Regions from separate parts of the Paenibacillus sp. URB8-2 genome, predicted to be linked through region 2. Evidence: predicted binding sites of a transcription regulator. Region 2 holds the regulator's gene; the other holds the start of a gene.
The links. Region 2 encodes Rex, which represses fermentation and respiration genes when NADH is low (regulators of the CRP and FNR family bind a similar motif). Its sites were predicted from a motif close to TTGTGAAATATTTCACAA; they were not measured.
Positions count from the first base shown of each region.

Region 1: adhE (bifunctional acetaldehyde-CoA/alcohol dehydrogenase) is a predicted target of Rex. The motif match lies at 1,904-1,921, and genes of this name have one in related genera.

Region 1 covers NZ_AP023239.1:3,850,794-3,855,228, reverse strand. The annotation lists gene PUR_RS17845 (Crp/Fnr family transcriptional regulator) at 1-543, opposite strand, end outside; gene adhE (bifunctional acetaldehyde-CoA/alcohol dehydrogenase) at 1,996-4,435, shown strand, end outside.
Region 2 covers NZ_AP023239.1:3,613,475-3,617,909, forward strand. The annotation lists gene PUR_RS16610 (cell wall elongation regulator TseB-like domain-containing protein) at 105-623, opposite strand; gene PUR_RS16615 (amidohydrolase) at 717-2,018, opposite strand; gene PUR_RS16620 (redox-sensing transcriptional repressor Rex) at 2,005-2,655, opposite strand; gene dinG (ATP-dependent DNA helicase DinG) at 3,158-4,435, opposite strand, start outside.

The sequences.
Region 1 (4,435 bases), 240 kb from region 2:
GGTATGCGTAATTTTTTTGTTGATCAGAATGGCTTCGCCGTTCTTCTCGCCATAAGTGTTGCTCAGACGGATCAGCGTGGAGCAGAGGGCGCCAGGTTTGCCGTACATCATCAGATCGCGGAATTTGGTCTGCGTCAGACGGTGATGAATGCCCATCCACTTCATAAAATCGATGGCAAAATCACAATGCTGGCAAATCAGAATTTCCAGATCCTTGTGCTCGATCACGCCAACTTCGCTTTCCTCGATCACTTCGGCGGTGAAGCTGTGCTTCGTGCTGAAGAAAGGATCGGCTTGACCGACCATATCGCCGGCTTGATACATATAAAGAATGAGTTCTTTTCCTTCATCCGTGGATTTGGTCAGCTTGACGCGTCCGCGTTTGATGTAAAACAGCTTATCCGAGTAGTCGCCTTCCCAGAATAAATGAGAGCCTTCCGGAACCAAACGTTCTTTCATCGTTACTAGCAGTCTGTTAAAGTTTTGTTCCGAGAAACAGTTTGTATTTCCATGGGCTTCGATAACATTAGTATGTTCTTTCATAATCGACATCCCCTTTATTCCCTCAGTTTTTCAGTAAATTTTAAATTAATTATACAATGAAATTCCTCAATATGGGTGAAAAAATTGCGAAAAAAGTGTCTAATTTTCAACATTGTGATTATTTTCACTTCAAAAGAGTGATTTCGAGTGTGATTTCTAATATATTTTTCCATTTCATGCTGTTTGACGTTGTCCCAGGATAGCGGCAAACAGCTTTTTTTTACTATAAATGATGGTTGAGTCTTAGGCAAGCAAGAAAGTAGTTTTGGAACAACTTTCATAGGCTGTACGGGGGCTGCCAGTAAAATTTTCAACAAGTGCACGTACCTTTAGTTGCCGAAGTGTATTTGTTCAGTAGGAAAGGCGACTTAAGGTGATCACATTGGGCAGCGGCTTTTATCGGAATATGATTGGAGAATCCACTTTCTTCTATTGAATAAATTTGACGTCATTCTTCCGGATATATTTAAAGTGTCCCGGAGCATCGCGAGTCGGTGCTTCGTTTTTCATTGCCATTCTATTGTTCATACTGATCTTTGCTAAGATAGGGTCTTGACCCTTTCTGCTTCATGGATTAAATGGTTCTGGAAATCGCTCGTTATGTTCAACAAGTATAAATATGGACAGATGCCTCATTAGTCAGTAAAAAAATTCGTCAGTGCGGTCAGGAACCTCAGTGCAATCATTAAATTCGCCATCCTGCTCTTACAGCTCTGCCAACTGTCATAGCAAATTGTGTTCTTGCATGTTTTTATTTTCGGCGTCTTCTTGGGGTAGGTATATATAGGCATACGTCTGCCACGTCTTTTTCTCGCCGAATCTTTATAGTTGGCTTGTAAGGGGGGGGGGAATAACAGGGTTACGGTCCAGAACAATGGTTGAGGAGCGCCTTCGAAGGAAACCGGTTCGGGAACGAACGACGGATAGGGAAGCATGTAGCAATGGAAGCCTATCAGAGCGCAGAGCAACAAGTCTCTTGTAAGGGGACGTTCTTCAGGAAGTGAATCGTCTTTACAACCCAGCTGCCCGCAAAAAAGGTTTAGGAGGTATGCGATACGATCAAGGCATAATTAGAAAATTCCGCTCCATAAGCGTCAACGCAACGCCAACCTCGCTTAGGCTCAGCTTGATCATTAATAAAAAGACGATTATTTTTTAAAATTAGGAATAATAGCATGGAAAATCCTTCTATTCAACGGCTTCTTAGGTAATTAGTAATTTGTTACCAACTGGGTTCATCTATCATTCCGCCGGAATCCTATAATTTAAGAATATAGATAAGAGATTGAAGTAGGCAAGATGTCCTGAAACCCCCTCAAAATGTAAGCGCTTTGAAAAAAGCGCAAAAAAATTTTATACTTTGTGAAAGATTTCACTATACAAGTCGCATTTGGTGTGATATTATCGAGGTGTAGAGAAGAACAAACACAAATTGACAGGAGGACGAGGGAAATGGCAGTTAAGAATGAAGTGGCCGCCCAAGTGCAACAACCAACCGCTGAAGAATATATTCAGACTCTGGTGGATAAAGCAAAGAAAGCTCAAGAAGCATTCATGGCTCTCGATCAAGAACAAGTCGACAAAATCGTTCATGCTATGGCACTGGCCGGTTTGGACAAACACATGTACCTGGCAAAATTGGCTGTAGAAGAAACAGGCCGCGGTGTTTATGAAGACAAAATCACGAAGAACATTTTCGCTACAGAATATATCTGGCACGGAATCAAGTACGACAAAACAGTAGGTGTTATTGAAGATAATCCTTACGACAGCTACCAAAAGATTGCCGAACCGGTCGGCGTTGTTATGGGCATCACTCCGGTAACCAACCCAACATCCACCACGATGTTTAAAGCGTTGATTTCCATTAAGACACGTAACCCTATTATATTCGGTTTTCACCCATCTGCGCAAGCATGTAGTGCCGCAGCCGCAAAAATTTTGCATGACGCAGCAGTAAAAGCAGGCGCTCCGGAGAACTGCATCCAATGGATTGAGCAGCCGACCATGGACAAGACCAACGCATTGATGAACAACGATGGTGTGGCTCTGATCCTGGCTACAGGCGGATCCGCAATGGTTAAAGCGGCTTACAGCTGCGGCAAACCGGCTCTTGGCGTAGGCCCTGGTAACGTGCCTGCCTTCATTGAAAAGAGCGCTAATATCGACCAAGCTGTAAACGACATTATTCTTTCGAAAACATTCGACAACGGCATGATCTGCGCATCCGAGCAAGCCGTTATTATTGAAGAAGCCATCTTCGATCAAGTAAAGAAGAAAATGATTGCCAACGGCTGTTACTTCGTCAATAAAGATGAAGCTGCCAAGCTGACCAACGGCGCAATGAACGTAGAAAAATGCGCGGTTAATCCGGTAATCGTCGGCCAATCTGCTGTGAAGATTGCTGAAATGTGCGGTATCCAAGTTCCTGCCGGTACCAAGATTCTGGTAGCTGAACTTGAAGGTGTAGGCACTAAATACCCGCTGTCCGCTGAAAAGCTGAGCCCGGTTTTGGCCTGCTATAAAGTTAAAAACGCCGATCAAGGTATCGAACGCGCGGCACAAGTTGTTGAGTTTGGCGGTTTGGGCCACAGCTCGGCCATCCACTCCAACAACGAAGAAGTTATCATGAAATTCTCGCACCGTCTGCAAACCGGACGTATTCTCGTCAATTCGCCTTCCACTCATGGCGCAATCGGCGACATCTATAACACGAACATCCCTTCGCTGACTCTGGGCTGCGGATCTTACGGCCGCAACTCGGTATCCCAAAACGTTACTGCCATTAACATGATCAACGTGAAAAGGGTGAATCGTCGTATCGTGAATATGCAATGGTTTAAAGTGCCGGATAAAATTTACTTCGAAAAAGGTGCAACTCAGTACCTGGCCAAAATGCCTGAAATCACTCGTGTCGCAATCATTACTGACCCGATGATGGTTAAACTCGGCTACGTGGAAAGAGTAGAACACTATCTGCGTCAACGCCAAACTCCTGTAGCGATCGAAGTGTTCTCGGAAGTTGAACCGGATCCGTCGACAACTACGGTTGAAAAAGGCACGGCTATGATGAACAGATTCCAGCCTGACTGCATCATCGCTCTGGGCGGCGGTTCCCCAATGGACGCTGCTAAGGGAATGTGGCTGTTCTACGAACATCCAGATGCTGACTTCGAAGGCTTGAAACAAAAATTCTTGGATATCCGTAAACGGGTTTATAAGTTCCCTAAACTCGGAAATAAAGCGAAATTCGTTGCAATCCCGACAACTTCGGGTACAGGTTCGGAAGTAACTTCCTTCGCGGTTATTACCGACAAAACGTCTGGCAACAACACGAAATACCCGCTGGCCGATTATGAGCTTACTCCTGACGTAGCCATTATCGATCCGGAATTCGTATACAGCCTGCCGAAGACTGCCGTTGCCGATACAGGTATGGACGTACTGACGCATGCCATCGAAGCGTATGTATCCGTTATGGCGAGCGACTACTCCGACGGTCTGGCTATCAAAGCTATCCAACTGGTATTCCAATACCTGGAGAAATCCGCACTGGAAGCCGACAAGCTTGCCCGCGAAAAAATGCACAATGCATCGACGCTGGCCGGTATGGCATTCGCCAACGCGTTCCTGGGTATCAACCACAGCTTGGCGCATAAATGGGGCGGTCAATACCACACGGCTCATGGACGCACCAATGCCATCCTGATGCCGCACGTTATTCGTTACAACGCGAAGAAACCTTCGAAGTTCGCTTCGTTCCCGAAATATTCGCACTTTGTGGCTGACGAGCGCTATGCCGAAATCGCCCGCATTCTGGGACTGCCGGCCCGCACTACGGAAGAAGGCGTCACCAGCCTGATCAACGCTATTCGCGACATGAACAAAAAGC
Region 2 (4,435 bases):
TTCCCTTTATAATTCATGGCGGGCCTAGCGCTCCGAAAAATAAAATCTAAAAAAAGAACCAGCCATCCCTGAAAGGGTTTGGCTGGTTCTTCGTTTACGCTTCATTAACGGCTCGGAAGGCTGTAGCCGTCGCCGATCTGCTCACCGTCCGAGAAGCGGTAAAACCGATAATAATATCGGTCTCCGTCTTTATAAAAAAGCTGCCAGGCGTACTCGCCGTTGTAAGCGCCGGGAAGCAATCGCTCAATCTTGATGCCGGGAAGCGAGGAGGCGATAATCTGCCGCATTTTTTCCTCGGATGTGCCTTGAGACAGCTCTTCGGCATGCACGGCATTCTCTCCCTCTACCGGCTTTCCTTCAGCAGTAAAGCGCACCCACACCATCATTTCGGTTCCGGTCTTGTTTTTGCCGGTAAGGACCCAGTAAATGGCGTTTTCGTCCCAGACCGATTTCTGAGCTTGGTCGATTTCCGTAAGCCCCGCCCTGCTTATTGCCGTGGCTTCAGCTGCGCTGCGCTCGCTCCATTGATCCTTCAGCACGTAAGCAAAAAATTGATACAAACCGAACAGAAGGAGCAGGGCCAGGAACGCCCCGTATAAAATCCATTTTCTCCTTTTTCTCAACGTGCAGCTCTCCTTCTAAGAAGAAACGGCAACGCCAACCTTATACAGGCGGCGCTCATTTCTTGTAAAAAGTAACCTTTAGCTCCAATCTACTTACCGCTTCAGCAGGCCCTCGAACGCTTCCTGGGCTTTTCGGCGGATCTCCTCTTCGTCAAGCGTCAGGGACTTCCCGTTTTTGACAACTTGCTTGCCGTCCACCCATACATGCTCGACGTCCTTGGCGCTGGCCGAGTATACGGCATGTGATATAAGATCCGTATGCGGCAGCAGATGCGGCTGGTCAATATCGATGGCGATGAAATCGGCCTTCATTCCCGGCGCGAGGCGGCCCACTTGATTAAGGAATACGGACTTCGCGCCATACTCCGTTCCCATACGCAGCGCTTCGCCGGCTGGAACCGCCGTCGGATCGCCGGACACTCCTTTATGGATCAGCGCGGCCAGGCGCATTTCTTCAAACATGTCCAGGTTATTATTGCTTGCCGGACCGTCCGTTCCGAGCGATACCGTAACGCCCGCCTTCAACAGCTCGGGTACGCGAGCAACCCCGCTGGCCAGCTTCAGGTTACTGCCCGGATTGTGGGAAACGCCGACAGACTTACGGGCAAGAATTTCAATTTCCTCGTCGTTCAGATGGACGCCGTGCGCCACAAGCGACGGGCGGGTGAACATGCCAAGCTTCTCGAGATGGGCTACGGGCCGCAGTCCGTAATCCGCTTCGTTCTGCTCCACTTCCCGCCGCGTTTCAGACATATGGGTATGAATAGGCAAGTCCAGGTCATGGGCAGCCTGAACGAATTTCTCGAAATAATCCGGAGGGCAGGTATACGGAGAATGCGGCGATATCATGGCCGTGATTCTTCCGTTCGCTTTACCGTGCCACTCTTTTGCAAAAGCAATCGCTTCCGCAAGCTTCTGGTCCTGCACTTCCGGCGGGCACAGTCCGATTACGCCCCGCATCAGGACGGAGCGTATTCCGGAAGCTTCAGCCACTTCCGCGACCCGGCCCATGTGATCGTACATATCGAGAAACGTCGTTGTTCCTCCCTTAAGCATTTCCAGTACCGACAGGGCGGTTCCCCAGTAAACGTCGTCGCCAGTGAATTTCCCCTCCATCGGCCACATTTTCTCCTGGAGCCATACCTGAAGAGCAAGATCGTCTCCGTAGCCGCGCAGCAGAGACATCGCTGCGTGCCCATGCGTATTGACCAATCCGGGCAAGAACAGAAGACGGCTTCCGTCAAAGGAAGGAACGTCTTCTTCAAGCGCAGGCGGTTCTTCCCCTATGTATGTGATCAGATCGTTATCGATAACCATATACCCGTCGATAACAGGCTTATCAGCGCCGGGCACAGCGAATTTGCCGCCGCGGATCATCCATTTATTGCCCATCAACTTCCTCTTCCTTTCCTTCGTGAAGATAATACGCCAAGCTTTGCAGGTCTGTCGTAAAGTCGGCAGCGTGCACGCGAACCTCGGATGGCGTCTTCAGGATTACCGGCGCAAAGTTCAGAATTGCTTCAATGCCGGATTCAATGAGAATATCCGCGACATTTTGCGCTTCCTGATCAGGCACGGTAATGATGCCGATGCGAATGCCCTGCTCACGGACGGTATTTGCAAGCTCGTCCATGGGCTGGACGGTCAGTGTATTGATTTTGGTTCCGACTTTCGGCTGATATGAATCGAAGACGGCCGTTATTTTCATCGTATCTTTCAAATATGCATTGTAATTGGATAGAGCATGGCCCAGGTTGCCGGCTCCGACCAAAGCAACGTTGATCGGCTGATCCAGCTTCAGGATATGGCGGATTTTCTCGATCAGGTACGGAACGTCATAGCCGATTCCTTTTCTGCCGAAGTCTCCGAAATAGGCCAAATCCTTTCGTATTTGCGCAGGATTTAAATCGAGCCGCTGTCCAAGCTCTTGAGAAGAAACAGTAGCGATTTCGCGTCTGTGCAGATCGTTCAAAAACCGCAGATACACAGGCAATCTGCGGACAACGGCCTCCGATATTTTGTCCGATTTCATGTGTTCTCCTCCTAAAAGATTATCGATCCCTCCCAAACCCTCCCTTCCAAGGGAGGGCCCCAAGGGCTGCCGCCCTCTGGACACCCGCTAATGGCAATTGGCGTTGGCGGAAGTTGGGCGGAACCTTGATCAGACGGGTGAAGGATCGCTTATCGTCCCGTTCGGGACACGCTTTACGAATGGCGGGATTTAGTTATAGGACCCGCCAAAAGATTAAAACCGGACAGATCGGCCTATGTTGTACAATGGCCAATCCGTTTCTAAAAGCGGCAAGGCTAAAATCGGGTGATCGGCCTATGTTGGACAATGGCCAATCTGTTTCTAAAAGCGGTAAGGCTAAAACCGGTGATCGGCCTATGTTGTACAATGGCCAATCTGTTTCTAAAAGCGGTAAGGCTGAAACCGGAGATTGGCCTATGTTGTACTATGGCCAATCCGTTTCTAAAAGCGGCAAGGCTAAAACCGGGTGATCGGCCTATGTTGTACTATGGCCGATCCGTTTCTAAGATGCTCCGTCATGCTGCAGCCATTCGGCGATTCGCGGAACCATTTGCTCTGTTGTCATATGCTCCATTTTGGGTCCCGGCAAGGAGTACAGGAAGTATTTCCCGTAATAAGATTCGATTACTCTGGTATCATATACGATAACAATTCCGCGATCCTGCGCGGTCCGCACAAGGCGGCCGAATCCCTGTTTGAAACGGATGACGGCCTGAGGCACGGACAGCTTCATGAACGGATTCTTCTTCTGCGCCTGCAGTAGTTCGGCTTTGGCTTCCGCAAGCGGGTGGTTCGGCGGCTGAAAAGGCAATCTGACGATCGCCAGGCAAGTTAGCGCGTCGCCGGGAATATCCACCCCTTCCCAGAAGCTGCTCGTTCCCAGCAGAACGGAAGCGGAATTTTCCTGGAAGCGGCGGAGCAGCTTGCTCCGGCTGCCTCCTTCGACGCCCTGGCCCAGCACGGCGATCTCCTCGGAGGCCAGCGCCTCCTTGAGCGGGTCGTAGACCTGGCGCAGCATCTTGTACGATGTGAACAGAACCAGCATGCGTCCCCTCGTCGTTACCGCGGCCTCGGCCAGGGAATGAACCAGCATATCAACGAACCGGGCGTCGCCCACCGTACCCTTCACGCTGGGGAAATCCCGCGGAATGACCAGAAGCGCCTGATCCCGGTATCGGAACGGAGAAGGAAGCTGTACAGTAGACAGCCGTCCTTCCTCATGAGCCTCATTCAGACCCAGATTGTCGATCATAAACTGGAACGATTTATCGACGGACAAGGTTGCAGACGTCAGAACGATGCTTTTTTTCTTATCGAAAAAAAGTTCCTTCAGGTGGGTGCTGACATCGACGGGCACGGCATAGAGCTGCAGCGATTTGCTGCGGTAATTTCCATTTGCCTCCAGCCAATATACAACATTTTCATCGTTCATGCCCATAAAAAAACGCACCTGCTCGCGGATATCGCCCAAATCTTTGAATAGCCCGCCAACATCGGTTACAAGGCTGTCAGCCGAAGACTGACCTTCCTGATCGCGCATCTCGGACAGCATTTTGTCGCCCTTGCGGATAATATCGCTTAATGAAAGATTCAGTGTATTCTCAAGCAAAGCAAGCTCTTCCCAGCCTTTCGGCTTCTTGGAGGGAAGAAGGCGGTGCACAAGCTGCCCCGCTTCTCCCGCCCCCGAGTCGGCGCGTTCCGGCATCAGAGTGAACAGCTTCTCGCTCAGCAAATCCCACGACTCTTTTACGGTAAGGAGATCGGGATACAGCCTGTCGAT